DNA from 3 places in the Thalassotalea piscium genome. Region 1 is predicted to be linked to each of the others. Evidence: predicted binding sites of a transcription regulator. Region 1 holds the regulator's gene; each other region holds the start of a gene.
The links. The regulator LexA, encoded in region 1, represses DNA repair genes until DNA is damaged. The targets are predictions, from matches to a motif close to TACTGTATNNNNATACAGTA.
Positions count from the first base shown of each region.

Region 2: a site for LexA is predicted at 2,780-2,799, ahead of QUD79_RS12795 (YebG family protein). Genes of this name have one in related genera too.
Region 3: a site for LexA is predicted at 2,843-2,862, ahead of recN (DNA repair protein RecN). Genes of this name have one in related genera too.

Region 1 covers NZ_AP027362.1:3,671,895-3,678,637, reverse strand. The annotation lists gene QUD79_RS16420 (M4 family metallopeptidase) at 1-440, shown strand, start outside; gene QUD79_RS16415 (paraquat-inducible protein A) at 525-1,103, opposite strand; gene rarD (EamA family transporter RarD) at 1,419-2,327, opposite strand; gene QUD79_RS16405 (PEP-CTERM sorting domain-containing protein) at 2,856-3,413, opposite strand; gene QUD79_RS16400 (hypothetical protein) at 3,641-3,913, opposite strand; gene QUD79_RS16395 (hypothetical protein) at 3,928-4,062, opposite strand; gene lexA (transcriptional repressor LexA) at 4,383-5,006, shown strand; gene coxB (cytochrome c oxidase subunit II) at 5,564-6,743, shown strand, end outside.
Region 2 covers NZ_AP027362.1:2,907,168-2,913,910, reverse strand. The annotation lists gene QUD79_RS12820 (YajQ family cyclic di-GMP-binding protein) at 1-71, shown strand, start outside; gene QUD79_RS12815 (DUF3820 family protein) at 254-472, shown strand; gene rmf (ribosome modulation factor) at 745-918, shown strand; gene mobA (molybdenum cofactor guanylyltransferase) at 962-1,534, opposite strand; gene moaA (GTP 3',8-cyclase MoaA) at 1,548-2,519, opposite strand; molybdenum cofactor riboswitch at 2,506-2,665, opposite strand; gene QUD79_RS12795 (YebG family protein) at 2,842-3,159, shown strand; gene QUD79_RS12790 (M48 family metallopeptidase) at 3,180-3,902, shown strand; gene QUD79_RS12785 (response regulator) at 4,329-4,694, shown strand; gene QUD79_RS12780 (chemotaxis protein) at 4,691-5,299, shown strand; gene QUD79_RS12775 (sensor domain-containing diguanylate cyclase) at 5,299-6,249, shown strand; gene thrA (bifunctional aspartate kinase/homoserine dehydrogenase I) at 6,505-6,743, shown strand, end outside.
Region 3 covers NZ_AP027362.1:1,354,610-1,361,352, reverse strand. The annotation lists gene grpE (nucleotide exchange factor GrpE) at 9-647, opposite strand; gene nadK (NAD(+) kinase) at 804-1,685, shown strand; gene QUD79_RS05900 (substrate-binding periplasmic protein) at 1,690-2,430, shown strand; gene recN (DNA repair protein RecN) at 2,889-4,553, shown strand; gene QUD79_RS05890 (outer membrane protein assembly factor BamE) at 4,647-4,994, shown strand; gene QUD79_RS05885 (DUF885 domain-containing protein) at 5,209-6,743, opposite strand, start outside.

The DNA.
Region 1 (6,743 bases):
CATCTAGTAGTAATGAAACCTGTTCTATTTCTAACATACAAGCGGGTACTTACCATGTAATGGTTCAAGCATGGAACCAAATTAGTGGTGTTAGCTTAACGGGTAGCTTTGATAGTGGCTCAGGCGGTAATTTAGACCCAATCAGTGTTTCTGCATCTAACATTTCAGTGTCGGCAGGAAACTGGGCGCGCTACACTTATGTAATGCCAGCAGGCTATAGCAGCATGACAATAGCTACCTCTGGTGGCACAGGCGACGTTGATTTATATGTGAACTTTGGCTCACAATCAACTAGCTCTACTTATGACTGTCGCCCATATAGAAATGGTAACAATGAAAGCTGTACCTTCCAAAATCCTTCATCTGGTACTTGGTATTTAGATATTTATGGATATAACTCAGCTTCAGGTGTAACGCTTAGTTTAGAAGCTAACCCTTAATCTATTAAGTGGTAAACGTTAACATCTAAATCTATAAGGGCAATATTTATTGCCCTTATTTTTTAGGTAAACAAATTGAGCCTATTAGGTCGTCAATTCACTTGGTTTTGCTGTCAAGCTCCATTGAACAACCTGACACGCTAATAACGAAACCAAACAATAAGCGGCAAAGTAGTAAAAGCCTTGCCCTACCGCAGAAAGGGTCTCGCTACTCATTTGTAAATTAATATTGAAACCAAAAATATTGAGTTGATGCGCTGAAGTGGTTTCTGCGTGGTTGGTTGATAAAACCGCTAAAAAAATAGCTACAACAAACACATCTGCCATCGACCACTTACCAATAGCACCAACAAAGTTAACGAGGCGTTTTTCTAGTAAAGTATGTTTTTTGAAGTATGCAATAAGGAGCAAAAAACTTTTTAATATTGGAATACAAATTGAAAATGCAAAAATTAAAATTGCTACTAATACACGCTGATCAAGCCAAAGCTCCTCAATCGTTCCAATTAACGATAACTCTTTATTAACAATATCTGTGTTAAGTAAAGACGTACCAATGCCCGCACTCAGTGTCATATCTAAAGAAAACATAGGTAACAAAATACCTGGTATAAATAACGCGATAGCGAAAATATTTAAAATAAAGCCGATATGTTTAGTCAAGAAAGTGAACCTTAAAAAAGCTTGATAAAAGTGTATGGTATATTGCTTTTATAAAGTAATAAACACAAAACAACTACACCTTAACTTTATCAACCAATGAAAATTATAGTTAAGTTTAGCTCGGGTTAAGAGATAAGTTAATGGTCTGAAATTACTAGACTTGTGGTTGTAGCAACTCACTAGCTTGATAGTTTTTCTTAATTCAAGGCAAATTCATTAAGAATAATTATTCTATTGTTTATAAATTTAACACAGAAGTAAGGAAAAATAGCTGCTAGAGAGCTATTAATTATCCCGAGTTCAGGTTAAGTTATATTAAAAAGTCCTTTTTTTACTGGTTATTAAGCGTAATAAGCTATTACTAATAACTAAGAGTACCGCAATTCCAAAGCAACTATAGCTCCATAATTGTTCTTGATTTATCGACTCATTTAATAAAAATACTGCTACTAGCATCATTAAAATAGGCTCACCATAATTTAGCATGCCAAAAACTGAAAAATTCAATCGGGTTGATGCAGAAACAAAAAAGAGCATTGCAGTAGTGCTTAATAAGCCTGAGCCTAATATCAATAAAACTCCCCAGTTAATTGTGGGTAGTAAAGGTAGTTGCTGCTGGTTTGCAACATATAAGAGCAATAAAGCTATGGGCATTAGTAAGATATTTTCAGCAACAAAATTTGTTGTTGTTGCAACTTTATATTTTCTGCGCAAAATAAAATATGGTGGATAGCCTAAACAGATAAGTAGTGTAACCCACGAGAAAGAATGTCTTGTATATAGCTCAACACAAACACCTAATATGGCGGCAACCATGGCGAGCCATAATAGAGGACTCATTTTTTCCTTTAAATAAAACCGCCCCGTTAAGCTAATTGTAATCGGCAACAAAAAATATCCCATAGCAATATTGATAGTTTCACCATTCACCGGTGCCCAAAAAAATACCCACCACTGTAATGCCACCAAGCATGAAGTTAAACACGTTGTTAATAATACTTTTGGTTGTGTGAATATAGGCTTTAAATCAGATAGCTGTTGAATAAAAGCTAATAGTAGTAAACCAAAACCTAGCTGTGTTAATACTCGATAAGCAAATAAAGAATTACCATCTATCGGTGATAAAAATTGTAAATAATAAGGAAGGAATGAAAAAATAACTATCGAGCCTATCATCATTACATAGCCCTGTAATTCTTGTTTAGCTGTGATAGTTGATGGCATGGTTACTCTCTAAACTTTACCGTACATAGAATGTGGGCAACAATGCTTGAGAGTGATACAGGTGTCAATGAAAAGACGGTAATTTACGATTAGCTATTAGTAATTTAACCTGAATTCGGGATAAGCTAAGTTCACCAAAGCTACGATTTTTACGCGTATCTTCGTTGCCTGCATGGGCGTAGGTCCTTGGTTTTTGTTTGGAACTAAAAAACCGTTAATTTGCTACTAATAGCCAGCTATTAGGTACACAAATCAGCCTTGATTCGCACAAAACTTATAGCATTCGTAGTAAAAATGCATATAGAGCTTGTGAAGAAATAATTTAATACATTGAAAACATTGCTTTTTCTTTTTTTTGCACACATTCATTATCCCGAACTCAAGTTAATTTATTACTACCGTTTCACTATTTTGCTGATTGAATTTATGGCCAGAAGAAAGAGGGCAAATACAAGTAAAGACAAAGCAATTACTTTATTAAGAAATTAAAAGGGATCCCTAAAAGGTAACCCCTTTTATAATATTGCATTACGGTTGTATTTTACGTCGTAAACTTAAGCCTAGAACACCTAAAGCGAAAATAGCAAGTGTAGAAGGTTCAGGTACGGTAGAGACATTACCGGCTTCATAAGTACTTTGGCCGACTGTTACAGTAAGGTTTTCAATAAAATAGCCTGCAGAGTTTGTAAAGTTAGCGGCAGTATCTCCAAAAATAACATTAAAACCAAAATTACCACGTGGTGCACCTGTGCCAACACCTGCCGTAGGGCCGATTGGACCATTAAATAGCGTAATATTATTTGAAAAATCAGCAAGAGATACATTTGCGCCATCTTTTTGGAGATATTGATTCACTCTACCGCCTGTTCCAGAATCAAATAACCAATCAAAATTACTACTTGGGCCAAACTCAAAAATTTTCCATTCTAGTCGTGTTTGAAAGTTAGTGCCCATATACGCATTTTCTGAAGAAATTACCGCATAGTTTGAACCATCTGTAACCCACATATTTAAATAAGGATGATTACCTACAGCATTGGGATCAGTTGTCCAATTAGTACTAGGGTGTTGATCTTTGCTGTACATTTTTGCAGCGATGTATTTGGTGTTTATACAAGGCTGAACTTATGTAATGGGGTTGTTCCCCATAAATAAGTGAAAACGCCGTAGAAAAACCAAAGAGGCGCTGTCCTACGGATACGTTTAAACATGATTTACTTTTCGTTCTAGCTCATTTATGTAGAATACTACACTTTATTTGCTACGCCTCAATTAAATCATGTTTAATTCGTACAAAATTTGTACTCGAAAGTTCAACACGCCCTAGTAAAAGAGTTAATTTGAAAGCCGTTAAAAGCATTTGTTCCATAACCTACTTTTTGTCCGCCCCTTGGAGTTATGGCATGAAAGCCGTCACCAGCGGCATTTTCAGTGATCATTAAATCACTATCGTAGGGGGCTGATATTGTGCCATTTGCATTACGAATTTTAAATGTTTCAAAATCAATAATGGTCGCTGTAGCGCTAAGCGATAAGCTAAGGACTAGAAGGGTTAAAAGTGGTCTAAATAATTTTGCAATTATCATATTGTGCTCCAAAGTTATATTTTAAACTGTGTAATACCAGTTTCATTAGTTAAGTGATCTATTTTATACGCAGTGAAAATAGTCAAATACAAGGCCTTTATTTTCATAACTAGTTGTTCAGGACAATAATGCTGCTGCATTGTCCACATAAGCTACATCCATGTAGCGATAATTATAAAATAAATAACGCAGTAGTTGACTGTTTTAGCCAGTAGAAATCATCATATAATTAGTGAGATTGGTATAATGGGCAACCTAATACGAGGGCAAGTTACAGCGTCTTACTAAGCTATTTCTATACCAATAGGTAAACATCAATACATTCAATAGCCTATTTATTCTACTGAGAAGCAGAAATAATAAGTGTAAAGAATACTGACAAATTTAATGAGTGTTAAAAGAGCACTTGTGTTTATTAACAGTCTGTATACAATAACAGTATTACTGTGCAGAAATACAGGAAACTGTTATGACCGAGCTACGCCCTTTAACATCAAGACAACAACAGATTTTTGACTTGATTAAAGAAAAAATATCAGACACTGGTATGCCGCCAACGCGTGCTGAAATTGCTAATTTCTTTGGTTTTAAATCAGCTAATGCAGCAGAAGAACATTTAAAAGCGCTTGCTAAAAAAGGCTATATAGAGATGTTACCAGGTACGTCTCGTGGTATTCGATTAGCCGAAGAGTTTAATGAAGATGCTGGTTTGCCATTAATTGGACGAGTAGCTGCAGGCGAGCCTATTCTTGCTCAAGAGCATGTTGAAGAACACTACAAAATAGATGGTAATTTATTTCATCCTAGTGCTGATTATTTATTAAGGGTTAGCGGCGAGAGTATGAAAGATATAGGCATTTTCGATGGTGACTTACTTGCCGTTCATCAAACAACAGATGTACATAATGGCCAAGTAATTGTTGCTCGAGTTGAGAGTGATGTAACGGTTAAGCGTTTTAAGCGTGAAGGTAATATTGTTTACTTACATGCTGAAAATGCAGATTTTTCGCCAATTAAAGTTGATTTAACTACGCAGCACTTTAATGTTGAAGGTGTTGCTGTAGGTGTCATTCGCTCAGCCGACTGGATGTAACATCAGAACATACAAACCTTACTGATTTAACAGGCTTTTATATAACTAAACTTAATAAAAGCCTGCTTTTTATATGATATTCCCACCAAAAAGCCAAACATCTACATTTTATCTTTTATATTAAACAAATTTGATTAACCAGAGTGTTTTTTGTACAAAATATACACAGTGTCACTTTGTTGTTATAAAAAATAATTTTATTTGATTGTTTAAAACTCGAACAATTAATGCAGGCCATGCATAACAAGGGTTTTGTTGTTTTAGAGTTAGTACTCTATTGTTGTAAAAGACCTTTTTATAAAATCTTTGTAGATTTTTGATTTGACGTAGATCAACTTTTAAGTAATTCTAGAGTAGAAAATAACCAAAAATAATAATAAGGCGAATTTTAAGGTGATTAAAAATTCGTCAAACAATAACTACAATAAATAATAGAAACTAATGCATTAGATCTGAGTATTACTGTGTAGCACGGTTTTTAACCTGGAGAGGTGAGGAGATGTCGAGTGAAAAGACGTAACCTAGGTTGGCTGTTACTGGGCGTGTTAACCCCTAGTATGGCTTGGGCAGAAAAAAAACTAAATCTAACAGAGGGTGTTACAGATATAAGTAAAGAAGTTTATGACTTACATATGCTTGCTCTTTATATTTGTACGGTTATTGGTGTAATAGTCTTCGGCCTGATGATTTGGTCAATGATATTTCACCGTAAATCTAAAGGCTTTAAGCCAGCAACGTTCCATGAAAGCACAAAGGTCGAAGTTCTTTGGACCGTTATTCCCATAATAATCCTTATTGCTATGGCAGTTCCTGCAACAAAAACACTTATTTCAATGGAAAACAATGATGACTCGGATCTCACTATTCAGGTAACGGGTTCTCAATGGAAATGGCATTATAAGTATTTTGACCAAGACATTGAATTCTATTCCATTTTATCAACACCTAGAGCGCAATACGAAAACCAAAGCGGCGAAGTTGAAGCTAAAGGTGAGCATTATCTACTTGAGGTAGATAAACATCTAGTGATCCCTATCAATAAAAAAGTGCGCTTCTTAGTCACGTCAGACGATGTAATACATGCGTGGTGGGTGCCAGACTTTGCGGTTAAACAAGATGCTAACCCCGGCTTTATTAATGAAGCATGGGCAATAGTAAATGAACCCGGTATTTATCGCGGCCAGTGTGCTGAGCTTTGTGGTAAAGATCATGGTTTTATGCCCATAGTGGTTGAAGCAAAATCTGAAGAAGACTTTGCTGTTTGGTTAGAAGAGCAACACCAGTTGAAAGCTGATGCTAAAGCAGCTGAAGCAGCTTCACTAAATGCGTCATTGAGTAAAGATGAATTAATGCAAATTGGTGAGCAAACCTATATTGCTCATTGTGCTGCTTGTCATCAACCAACAGGTATGGGTTTACCTCCTGCTTTTCCTGCACTTAAAGGTAGTGAATTTACAACATCGGGTAGCATTGAAGATCATATAGATATTGTTGTTCATGGCCGTTCAGGTACCGGTATGCAAGGTTATGGAAAGTTACTTAGTTTGAAAGAAATTGCTGCAGTGGTTACTTATGAGCGTAATGCTTGGGGTAATGATACCGGTGATTTAATACAAGCGGCTGATGTTAAGGCATTATCAGGCAGTGATAATTCAGCCAAAGTTACTGACACAGTTGAGGAAGTTGCTAACGACTTGGAAGCCTTAGCTGCAGATAAGCCAAGTGAAGATTTAACAA
Region 2 (6,743 bases), 760 kb from region 1:
AAGCTGTAATGCAACTTGTTAAAAATGGTGAATTTGAACAATCATTTCAGTTTACTAACTTCAGAGATTAAGCCCATAACTTAACTTATCGTTCAAAACTTATGAAATGCACATATGCTATTGTTTATAAAGACTAAGGCGTGTTGCTTTGTGCGGTAACCAACTTGGGCCTCAAAGAGCAAAACGTCCTACTATAAGCACCTAACATTATTGGCGTAGTTTTAACCCCTTTGTATTTAATTTAGGTAACATAATGCTTCCACAGCAAGAAGAACTTATTAGTACGGTTAATCAAGTAATGCCATTTGGCAAATATGCTGGTCGAAAGTTACTGCATTTACCCGAACCCTATTTAGTATGGTTTCATGGAAAAGGTTTTCCAGAAGGTAAGCTCGGTCAGCAATTAGCATTAATGTATGAAATAAAACTTAATGGCCTTGAAGAAATGCTTAAGCCTTTATTAAAAAATTAATAATAGACCAATTAATTATCAATAATGTCTTTCATAGATCTAGTTTTTCGTTCCACTTTTAATAACAAGCTGTTTTTACAATGAATTATAATTCGACAGTTTTTGCACATAGATTCAATAATGAACTTCTCGTTATTTTGGTCATTTCTCAGGACTATACTACTTGCAAAGCACTACATTATGATCTTAAATGAATTATCGAACTAGTGAATGTTCGATTGTGTAATTATTTAATAAAGCTATGCTTATTAGTAAGTTATGGAGATTTATAAATGAGAAGACAAAAACGAGATCGTTTAGATAGAGCATACTCAAATGGCTACCAAGCAGGCCTTTGTGGTAGAAACAAAGAAAATTGCCCCTATCAAAACACTACGGCTAGATCTGAATGGCTAGGTGGTTGGCGAGAAGCGGTTTCTGATCGACATTCAGGGTTATTCAAATAAATATATTGCTGACTTAAGCCCTCTAAAGAGGGCTTTTTATTAACTAATATTTACTGGTCAAACTAAAAAAACGTTGTGCTTGTTGCCATTGCTCAGGTGTGTTTGTATTGAACAAACAGCTTTGATCGGGTTGGTTAATTTCCTGATGGGGTATTGCTTTGAATAATTGCCGAATAGATGGCCCTTTTTCAATCAGTGAATTTTTACTTAACGCTTGTTGTATAAAAAGTTCAACAAAGCTATTAACCGGCAGGTATAAAGGTAAAGGATGGTCTTTATATGAGCAGGCTTTATTACTAAGCTCACCTACTAGCTTTAACTGCATTAAAATTTCAGGGGTTATTAATGGTAAATCTACCGGCATAATTAGTAAGGCACTCGCAGGGCATTGTTTAATAACACTAAAAATACCAGCTAAAGGGCCTAAATTTATATAAGCGTCTTTAACTTGGTAGTTACTACCACTGATCACAATATCATCAACATCACATTTTTCTAGTGTTGACCGACTAAACTCAAGCATTGTTTGATGATTTCTTTGCAGGGATGCCTTATCTTGCTTCATTCGTGATGAAAGACCTCCTGCAAGTACAACACCTAACGTTCTTTGTATCATATAGCTTAACCTTTTATCCGCCTAGCATCGCTAAATTTTCAGTAGCACCGACAAGTTTGTCGTGCAAAAAATGCGTTGATTTTTTATCAGCAAGTAATTTGATAAGTTCACGTTTGAGCGCGGTATTATCTTCCAGTTGGAGCAGATCACGCAGAGACATTCCTTGTTCGGCAAATAAGCATAAATGCAATTTACCCAGCGCACTTATGCGAAGGCGATTACAGGTATTACAAAAATCTTTACTATAGGGCATTATTAAGCCGATACTTCCAGCATAGTCATTATGAAAAAACTCTTCTGCGGGTCCTGCAGTTTGAGCTCTTTTTTTCAGCTGCCAGCCCTGCTTTAACAAGTCGTTTTTAATATTTTGACCTGAAACATGTTGCTCATTAAAAAAGGTCGCATTATCACCAGTTTGCATTAATTCGATAAACCTTACTGTAACTGGGGTTTCTTTAAGCCAATCGAAAAAGTAGCTCATGTGCTGATGATTAAACGATTTCATTAATACACTATTTACTTTGATATTATTGCAGCCCAATGTGAAAGCTTTGTCGATACCTTTTAGAATATAAGGCAATTTGTTATGCCCAGTAATGCTATTAAATAGCCGAGGATCTAAACTGTCGATACTAATATTGAGTGAGCTTAACCCGGCATCAAGCCATGTATTAATGTGGTCGAATAGTTTATAGCCATTACTGGTAAGTGCGACTGTTTCAATACCTGGGGTTTGATTAGCAATTGCTATGATCTCAGGAAGGTCTTTTCGTAATGATGGCTCGCCACCTGTAATTCTGATTTTTTTGGTACCCAGCTCTGCAAATGTTGTAATAATACGAGAAATTTCAGTGGTTGTAAGAAAGTCTCTATCAGAATTGCACTGGTAGCCATCAGGTAAACAATAGTTACAACTAAAGTTGCATACATCGGTAATTGAAAGTCGCAAATAACTAAACTTGCGTCCATAAGTATCTGTTAACATCTCACCTTTCCAAATGTCGGGAGGTCAAAACGTTTCCATTGTGACCCTGGCGGTTTACTTTACCTGCATAAGGCAGAAACCACGGCTAAAAAAGCATACCTAAATCTATTAGGTGAAGCTCGTTGAGCTCGGCGAATTAAATTGAGTGTAATTAGTGTACGCAACTTAACAGAGGATGTCTGTATTTATTAAAAAATTGAATAATATTCAATGTAAAGATAATCTATTTTCACTTGCAATCATTAGTTATAAGCGTATATTACTGTGTATGCATACAGCGTTAAAGTGTTTAATTGTACTGATAGTAGATTAAGGGAAAAAAATGGCAGTAGAAACTAGATATGTCGTCATGAGAAAAGGTGTAGAGGTAGAAACATTTATGGATAAGAAAGCCGCTGATGAATATGACAAAATGTTAGACATGGCTGACAACCTTGCTGAAATGTTTCAACATGCGCCAGTCGAACTTTCTGAAGCATTACAGGAAGAATTAAGTATTTATCTTGCACAAAATAGAGAAGAGGTGTTGATTGCCCTACAAGCAAAGAAACCAAAGCCGATTAACAAAGTAAAAGCGGATAATAAAGCTAAAAAAGTTGAGGATCTAGACACAAATAAAAAAGCAAGCGACGCGGCTTAATTTGTAGCTTTTCTATCAAAGTGGAATATCAATTAGTAAAAAGTAGAAGAACATCTATTTCCTTGCAAGTTATTGCAGGTAGGGTTGTTGTGCGTGCGCCATTAAAGATAAAGGAGCAGTATATTGAAAAGTTGCTGGAAAATAAATCAGCGTGGATTGAAGAAAAAATCAATCAACAGATCTTAGCACAAAAACACCAAAACCAACTACGCGTTAATGGCCAAATGTGGTTTGACGGCAATCTTTATCCGCTTAATGTGACAAATGCGATTAAACACGATGTATATTTTGATGGAGATTGCTTTCAAGTTAGCCTTAAAGTTAATAAAATATATCCGCCAGAGTCGATGTCAACCGCCGCTTTAATAACTGATGCACCAATGCGGCAACGACTAAAAAAATTACTAGAGCGCTGGTTAAAGTGCCAAGCTCAACAGTACCTAATTCCACGAACAGAAAACTTAGCCAAACAAACGTTACTTATACCCAAAAACATTACTATTCGCCAATATAAAGCCCGTTGGGGGAGTTGTAATAGTTTAGGTAATGTTCAATTTAATTATTTGTTAATGATGGCCCCTAAATGGGTTGTTGATTACGTCATTGTGCATGAACTGTGTCATTTAAAACATTTAAATCATAGTCCTAAATTTTGGTCTTTAGTTGCGCAATACTCTCCAAATTATTTATTAGCAAAACAGTGGCTAAAAAAACATCAGCATAAACTACAGTGGACTCTTTAAATTCAATCTAAAACTTAATTTTTGGCATGGAAATTGATTGATTATCTCTAAATCGTCAGCCGAAAAATAGAGGAAATAATGGAATTTAAAAGTTATCGTGTGAAAATAACTTGCTTATATTTAACTTCATGCTTTTTATCATTGTTGATATTGGATACTTTACTAATGGTTTTATAGCGTAAACACTTTTAGCTTGTGTAATAGCAGTTAACTTTGTAATTGATTATTACTATTGTTTCTCTTGTGTTTCTTTTTTGTGATATTTTATCTAATTTGTTGTAAAGTAAAGTTTTTATTCTTTTGTAAAGCTTTGTAGAAGGGCTACTACAAATAAAGTAGGACTTTTTAGCAATTGTGCATTAACACCAGGGAATATTTAAGGTAAATTAGCAGTATAAAAATAATAATTATAGGACTTACCATTTTATGAGCTCGTCAATCCTTATTTGTGATGACTCTAACTTAGCACGTAAGCAAGTACTAAGAAGTTTACCAGATTCATTATCCACTAACGTACAGTTAGCTACTAACGGCCAAGAAGCACTAGAATTATTAACAAGCCAGAGCTTTGACTTATTATTTCTTGATCTAACAATGCCTATTTTAGATGGCTTAGGGGTTTTACAAGGCATTAAAGACAATAATATTAATATTTCTGTCTTTGTTATCTCTGCTGATATTCAACCTGAAATGCAAAGTAAGGTATTAGAATTAGGTGCTAAAGCTTTTCTTCAAAAACCGGTTAAAAGTGAAGTATTAATTGCGCAACTTGAGCAACACGGGTTTCTATGAAAAATATTAATTTAACGGAAGATCAAAAAGATTGCCTGCAAGAAATTATAAATGTTGCCATGGGGCAAGCGAGTGACCAACTAGCACGCTATTTGGATACGTTTGTTCATTTAAAAGTACCGAGTATTGAACAGGTTGATTCTCAATGTATTATTGGGGCATTAAACTCTGAAGATGATAGAGTTGCAGTTGTTAGCCAGGGTTTTTTTGGCTATGAAGGCGTTCGTGGTGAAGCCCTACTTATTTATCAACCAAAAGATTCTGATAAGTTAGCCGATTTATTAGGGTATGAACCCGGTGAATTGTCAGTTGAAGAGCAAATTATCGATTTAAGTTCAATTTTAACGACAACATTTTTGAATGTTTTTGCTAGCCAGATTGAAAATCAGATGTCTTATAGTGCGCCTAGATTACTTTCTTCTAATAAAGGTGCAATTTCTGAACACATTGAACAACAGTCCTTTAATTGGGATCTTGCTCTGAAAGTAAAAATTACTTACCAAGTAACAGACTATTCGTTTAATTGCGATATGGTTTTGCTGATACCAGAGTCTGCAATTAATAATATAACCGATGTACTCGATAGAATTTTGGCGTCTTTTTAATGTCACTTGATAGTTACTGTTCACATATAACAGATAAAATAAATACTGGAATTTTAGTATTAGATCTTGATTATAATATTGTCATGTGGAATCGGTTTATGCAGATTCATGTGAATAAAAAATCAGATGAGGTGCTAGGAAAAAATATATTTGAGGTTTTTTCTGAATTACCTCAGCGATGGTTTGAAAGAAAGTTATCAAGTGTAACCCAGCTAAATACACAATCTTTCTGCTCTTGGGAGCAACGACATCATTTATTTGAACTACCTCACACCCGACCTATTACTACAGACAGTGTCTTTATGGCACAAAATTGTACATTTTCTCCGGTAATTGATGAAGGTAAAATAACGAATATTTGTATCTTAATTGAAGATGCTACCGACGTTTACCATTATCAAACAAAGTTGAATGGTGCGCTAGAGCAACTTGCTCTATCAAATCGAATTGATGGCTTAACTCAGGTTTTTAACCGAAAACACTGGGAAGAGTGTTTAGCTAATGAGTTCTCAAGAGCTAGACGCTATGATCATGGCTTGGCCTTAATTATGTTTGATCTCGACTATTTTAAGTTGTTAAATGACACTTTTGGGCATCAAGGTGGCGATAAAGTGTTAATTGATGTTGCAACTCAGGTGCAATCACTTTTACGCACTTGTGATATTTTTGGCAGATATGGCGGAGAGGAATTTGCTATTATTTTACCTGAAACGGATTTAACTGGCGCTATTGATGTTGCAAAAAGGGTACGAAGTACCATTGAAAATATGACTGTCACTTTTCAAGAAGATCATATTAAAGCAACCGTTAGTGTAGGTGTAGCGGTTATGAACAACGAAGATAAACGCTACGAAGATCTGATTTCAAATACCGACATTGCATTATATAAAGCTAAAAGCTCAGGCCGTAATATGGTTTTTACCGCTAAAGAAACAAGAGAATGTGCATAAACATTCAATTATTCACTTCAACTGCCGTTTTATTCATAAATTATAACTTTTTAGTCATAGATAAAGGTTGACACTAATTAGCAAATCGGGCATTTTATCGTCATGAATTTATTTATCAGCCGCATTACCATTATTATTACCACTACCATTCTCACACGACTGGTGGTTATTGGCTGACGTATAAAAAAGAAGTATTTTATCGAAGTCTGTGACCATCAAGGTTACGGACTTTTTTTGTTTTTAGGGGATGTAAAAATGCGTGTATTAAAGTTTGGTGGATCGTCATTAGCAACTGCAGATAGGTTTATCCAGGTTGCTAAGATCATCAAAGAAAAAAGTAAAGACTCACCACTAGCTGTAGTGGTTTCTGCGCCACAAGGTGTAACGAATCATTTAGTTGCAATGGCTGAAAATATTACAGATGAAGTAAAGCTTAGCAGTGACTTAATTCAGTTTAACCGCGCTATAACCACTATTGTTGAAGATCTATCCAC
Region 3 (6,743 bases), 1.6 Mb from region 1:
AATTAAGGTTACGCAGAAGTGTCAACTGTAGGAGCTGCTTTTGATACCATTACCATTGCAGGTCTAACTAATCGACCATTAAGTTGATAACCTTTTTGCATAACTGCAATTACCGTATTAGGTTCTACACCCTCAACTTCTTGCATTGACATTGCTTGATGCAAATCTGGATTAAATGGTTGATCTTTTGGATCAATTGGCTCAATCTCAAACTTAGCAAGCGCAGAAAGGAAACTTTGCAACGTTAACTCTACGCCTTCTGCGATAGCTTTTTGAGTTTCATCTTCAATATTAACGCTTGCAATAGCACGCTCTAAGTTATCAACCACCGGTAACAATTCAGATGTGAATTTTTCAAGCGCAAACTTACGTGCTTTTTCAACATCTTGAGCAGCGCGACGTCGAACATTATCAACTTCTGCTTTCGCACGGATCACTGAATCTTTTTGATCAGATATAGTTGATTGTGCAGATGCTAATGCAAGCTCTAACTCATTTATTTTTTCTTGTTCTGCACCTATAGTGTTTGCAGAAAAATCAAATTGTGTTTCTACTTGCTCTTCCGCTTGATCAATAATTTCTTGTGCGGCTATTTCTTCGGGCGTTAACCCTTGTTCATTTTTATTTTCGTTTGACTGTGTTGTCATGAAAAGCTCCAACTTAAAATCTTCTGCTGCTAATTATGGGGGCTAGTGTTTATGATTCAAGTTCAAATTACTAACATTTAATAAAAACCTCACTTTACATCATGGTAAAATACAGCGAAACTGGTTTAATTAATGAAACACAACAAGACTTTGACCATGAGCAAACTCTACTCCACCATAGGTTTGATTGGAAAACCCAACCATCAAGGTGCCGATGCAACTATTACAGCACTGTATCAATATTTAACTGAAAATAATTATCATGTAATTATTGAAAGTACTGTTGCAAGCTCACTAAATCTACCTGAAATGGTAGCACATAACTTAACAGATATTGGCGAACTTGCTGATTTAGCCATTGTTGTCGGTGGCGACGGCTATATGCTAGGTGCAGCAAGAGTTTTATCGTGTTACAACATTGGAGTTATCGGCGTAAACAGAGGTAATTTAGGTTTTTTAACTGATTTATCTCCCAACAATTTGATCCCACCGCTAGAACAAATATTAAAAGGTGAATCAAGATCAGAGCAGCGTTTTCTTATTGAAGCTGAAGTTTATCGTCATGGCAAACTAAAAAGTAGTAATAGCGCAGTAAACGAAGCTGTACTCCATGCTGGTAAAGTAGCTAGCATGATAGAATTTGAAGTTTACATTGATAACAGTTTTATGTTTAGTCAACGTTCTGACGGATTAATTGTATCTACCCCTACAGGTTCGACAGCATACTCTATGTCAGCAGGCGGGCCTATTTTAACGCCAAATCTAAATGCATTAACTTTAGTGCCTATGTTTCCCCATACACTAACTAGTCGCCCAATCGTTGTAGATGGAAATAGTGAAATAAAACTTGCTTTAGCAAAAGAGAACCATGAAAACCTTCAAGTAAGTTGCGACGGCCATGTTATTTTAGCTGTTATGCCAGGCGATGAGGTTATTATTCGAAAAAGTGAAAATACACTTCGCTTAATTCACCCGTTAGACCATAATTACTTTAACGTATTAAGAAATAAACTTAATTGGGGTAATAAACTTTATTAATATTATGTCTGCTAAATTCAATTTTTATTGGCTTTTATCATTAACCATTCTCTTTGCACCAATAAGTGCCAAGAGTGATCAGGTTAAGGATACCGATATTATTTGGGCAACAGATACATGGATAAACTTTACTAACAAAGATGGCACCGGCTTTTATCACGAGGTAATGGCTAAAGTTTTTGAAGGTTCAGCCTACAACTTAACCGTAGAATATTTGCCCTGGAAGCGCTCTTTATTTTATGTCAAAACAAATAAAGCTAACGTTAGTGGTGCATTACCAAAAAATGATGAGTACCTATTCGCAGATATTCCTATCCTTATACAACCTTTAAGTATATTAACTCGTACATCAAACCAAAACCTTACATTGGATCAGATCCAACATTTAGTGGGTGTTTATCCAGAAATGCATTTCGATGAAGTAATGCAGCCCGATATTGTGTCATATATTAATGGTGTGAGTGCTCATAATCGGCAAGATGCATTAGCTCTATTACAAAAAGGAAAAGTGGACTATTACTTAGATGCTAGAACTGTACTAGAAATTAAATTAGCCTCTTTACCTAAAGAAGAACAAGAAAAGTATCACCTACAAGATCTTTCAAAGCTGAGTTTATATTTAGTTTTCAGTAAAGATGAAAAAGGTCGAGCCTTGAAGAAGTACTACGACAATACGACTAAGCGATTACTAGCAGATAACGAATTACAACCGCTATACCAAAAATACCATTTAATTATCCCTTAGGGTCTGTTGATCTTTCATTTTAGCCTCTGCTATAGACTATTTTTTAAGATAACAAGGCGAAAATGGTGCAATGTAGCCATTCTCGGCTTTGGCATCCTGCGTCGCTCTACCTTCTGCATCCGTGCAGTCGTACTTTAACCATTTTTAACGATGTTAGGTTGAAAAATAGTCATAGCCCTTTGGGTTGCCTTGAAAAAGCGTCACTCTTTGTTGCCTACAGGATGTAGGTACTTAACGAGAGCAGGACGCGGCAGTTGTACTTAATGTGCATTTGGAACAACCAAACATTACATTAAGTGCCTCGACTGTCATCTTTTTCAAATGCAACAGAGCTATAAACTGAAAGATCAACAGACCCTTAAAGTAAAAAAAATTTTTACTGATGTAATTTAACTATTGCAAAAGCAAATAATACTGTATAAATTAACACCTATGATTATATACAGTGTTTTTTAACTATGCTTTTACAACTTAATATTCAAAATTTTGCAATCGTACGCTCTCTTGATATTGACTGGCAACAGGGCATGACTACCATTACTGGTGAAACAGGTGCTGGCAAGTCTATTGCTATCGATGCCTTAGGCTTATGTTTAGGGGATAGAGCCGTTACTAATGTAGTTAGACCTAACTGTAAAAAAGCAGAACTCGCAGCCACTTTTGATGTTAGTAAAAACCCTAAAGCGCTAAAATGGTTAACCCACCACGATTTACTCCTAGATAATGAATGTATACTTCGCCGAGTAATATCAGCGGAAGGTCGTTCGAAAGCCTATATCAATGGCAGCCAAGTGCCCCTTGCACAACTCAAAGAAATGGGACAGTTATTAATAAATATTCATGGTCAACATGATCACCAATTAATTACAAAAGCGGTAGAGCAGCGCAATATACTTGACCAGTATGCGACTCATCATGACCTTATCGAAAATGTTAAACATTACTATAATAAACACAAAGAATTAACGCGAGAGTATGATTTATTACTTGAGAGCAAAATTCAACGAGACGCAAAACAGCAATTACTGCAATATCAAGTAAATGAATTAAATGAATTTTCTATTCAACAAGGCGAATTTGAAAGTTTAGAAATTGAATACACAAAGCAAAGTAATGGCCAACACATTCTTAATCAAGCACTGCAAACGCTACAAATTTTAAGTGATGATGAGCAGTTTAATGTGGTTGATCAGTTACGCCGTATAGCAGAGCAATTATCACAATTGTCTGTTTTAGATAAAAGCTTAACCCCTCTTGTTGAACAAGTTAATAGCGCATTAATTCAAACCGAAGACGCTGCAAGCGAATTAACTCATTACTATGAGCGTCTAGAATTAGATCCACAGGGCTATCAAGTAATAGAAGAGCGCTACTCACAAATTATTCAACTGGCCAAAAAGCATCAAATAACGCCTGAGAGTCTATTTGAATTACATCAACAACTTAATCTTGAATTACAACAAATGGGGGCTGACGAATCTAGACTTGCAATAGTAGCCGATGAAATAGAACAAGCTAAACTCGCTTATTTAAACGCAGCCGAACAACTTTCAGACTCAAGAACAAAGTCTGCTAATAAACTAAGTAAGCTAATAAGCGCAAGTATGAATGAGCTTAACATGCCACATGGTAAATTTGCGATTAATGTAAATGCTAACCCATCAGATAAAATTAGTACTTCGGGCTATGACAACGTTGAATTTTTAGTAAGTTTAAACCCTGGACAAGCATTAGAAGCCATGAACAAGGTTGCTTCAGGTGGTGAGCTATCAAGAATAAGCTTGGCTATGCAAGTTATTCTTTCAGCCAAGGTGATTACACCAACACTTATATTTGACGAAGTAGATGTTGGTATTAGCGGGCCTACTGCTACTATGGTGGGTAAGAAACTTCAACAACTAGCTCATAGCACTCAAGTAATTTGTGTAACTCATTTACCGCAGGTGGCAAGTAAAGGTAGACAGCAACTGTTTGTTGCTAAGTTAACAGACGGAGAGCATACAGAAACAACGGTTACGGAACTTAGTGAACAAGGTAGAGTCCAAGAAATTGCGCGTTTATTAGCGGGCGATAAAATTACTGACAATAGCTTAGCAAACGCACAAGAATTACTCGCTGGTTAAATAAATTACCATAAAATAGTAAAATTTCTTTGTAACTCATTGCCTGCTTAGTTATTATCCCACTTCATTTGTTAAAGGATGCCTACTAGTATCATGTTATTTCGATTATTTGCCGTTGTTTTATGTTTATCAATTACTGCCTGCTCAAGCTGGGTTTACCGAATTGATATACCTCAAGGCAACTACCTAGAACAAAAAGATATTGATAAACTTCAAATTGAAATGACTAAAGAGCAAGTTAAGTATGTACTTGGCAGCCCAGTTGTTGCAGATAGTTTTAACCCCGACGTATGGCATTATGTCTATCGTTTTAAGTCTGGTCGAAACTCTGAATTTGATAGTAATAAAAAATTTATTATTAAATTTAAAGACAATAAATTAATTTCTGCAGAAGGTGATTTTGAATTACCTGAGAGCTTTTATACACCTATGATTAATTAATTTCAGTTCGGGTTAACGGGGTTTGTAATTATTTGACTTTAATGATGATGATTCAGTTAAATTCTTACAGTAAAATCTACCCGCCCTAACAAATTAAACGCAGATACGCATAAAAATCGTAGCTTTGGTGTACTTAGCTTATCCCTAATTCAGGTTAATAAGTATAATAAAAAAAGCTCAGTAGTTATTACTGAGCTTTTTTATGCGCTAAACATTATTTAATTGTGTTAATCCAATCATGTACTCGACGTTCAAGTATGGTTAATGGCATTGCCCCACCACCTAAAATAGTGTCGTGAAAACCTCGAATATCAAACTTATCACCGAGTGCTTTTTCAGCCTGAGATCTTAATTCAACAATTTTAAGCATACCTATTTTATAAGATGTGGCTTGCCCAGGTAATACTAGGTATCGCCTAACCTCAGATAAAATAGCTTCTTCAGCAATGGGTGTTTTCTCTTTGAAATAAGCAACCGCTTGTTGTTCTGTCCAGCCTTTCGCGTGTAAACCAGTATCTACTACTAAACGTACCGCTCGCCACATTTCATTAACTAAACGTCCAAAGTCAGAGAAATCATCTTGATAACCTCCCATTTCTTTAGCCAATAACTCTGAATATAAGCCCCACCCTTCACTATAGGCGGTAAAGCTCGCTTGCGTTCTAAACTGAGGAACAGAAGTTAACTCTTGAGCTATAGATATTTGCATATGATGGCCCGGATTACCTTCATGATAAGCCACACCCTCCATTTCATTTTTTGGCATCGAGCGCATATCAGATAAATGCGCATAATAAACTCCTGGTCGAGAACCGTCTGGTGTACCTGGGAAGTAATGTTGAGCAGCGCCATCTTGTTCTCTAAATGGCTCTACACGCTTAACCACTAGATCTGCTTTAGGAAGTACACCAAAAAACTCTGGCAATTTTTTATTGATAACCGCTAGGTGAGCTTCTGTTTCATCTATATACCCTTGCCTACCTTCATCGGTGTTACTAAAGAAGAATTGGTCATCAGTTTTTATAAAGTTGAAAAATGCTTGTAAGTCACCTTCAAATCCAACTTTATCTTTAATTTTTAACATTTCAGTTGTAATTCGAGCAACTTCAGCAAGACCAATAGAATGAATTTCTTCTGCGTTTAAATCGGTCGTTGTTGAAGCACTTAATTGATGATCATAAAATGCTTTACCATTAGGTTGGCTAGAGACCCCTTGAGCAATTTCGGGAGTATTCACAATATCTGCTTCAAACCAAGCCGCTAAGGTTTGATAACTTGGCTGAAAGCTTGTTAATAAGGCATCCCTTGCTTGCTCTTGAAGCTCAGTTGCCCTTGCTTGGTCAATTTTATTGGCTTCAACTAAAGATGTCACTTTTCTTTTTGCATCAGACCAAAGGGGTGAGTCTTCACCTTCAGTAAACGGTGCACCAGTAATTAAGTTTTTCGCTTCAGCAATAACCCCTTGATAAGCAAATCTTGGTGGTCTAACGCCCTCGTTAGCATTTTGTTTTGCCCTAACCAATAACTGATCGATAACCCTCGCTACTTCCTTAATACGCTTGTTGTAAGCAGTCATATCACTTTCTTCAGTTACCTTATGAAAATTAATTAAGAACTGAGCGGCAAATGATTGAATACCGTTAAATTGAGTAAATATATAGGCATTTTTGTTAAACGCTTGCCCAGCTTTTGCTTGTTCGTATTGATACACCCAAATGTCATAAGAGATTTTCCCTTCTTGATCCAGCT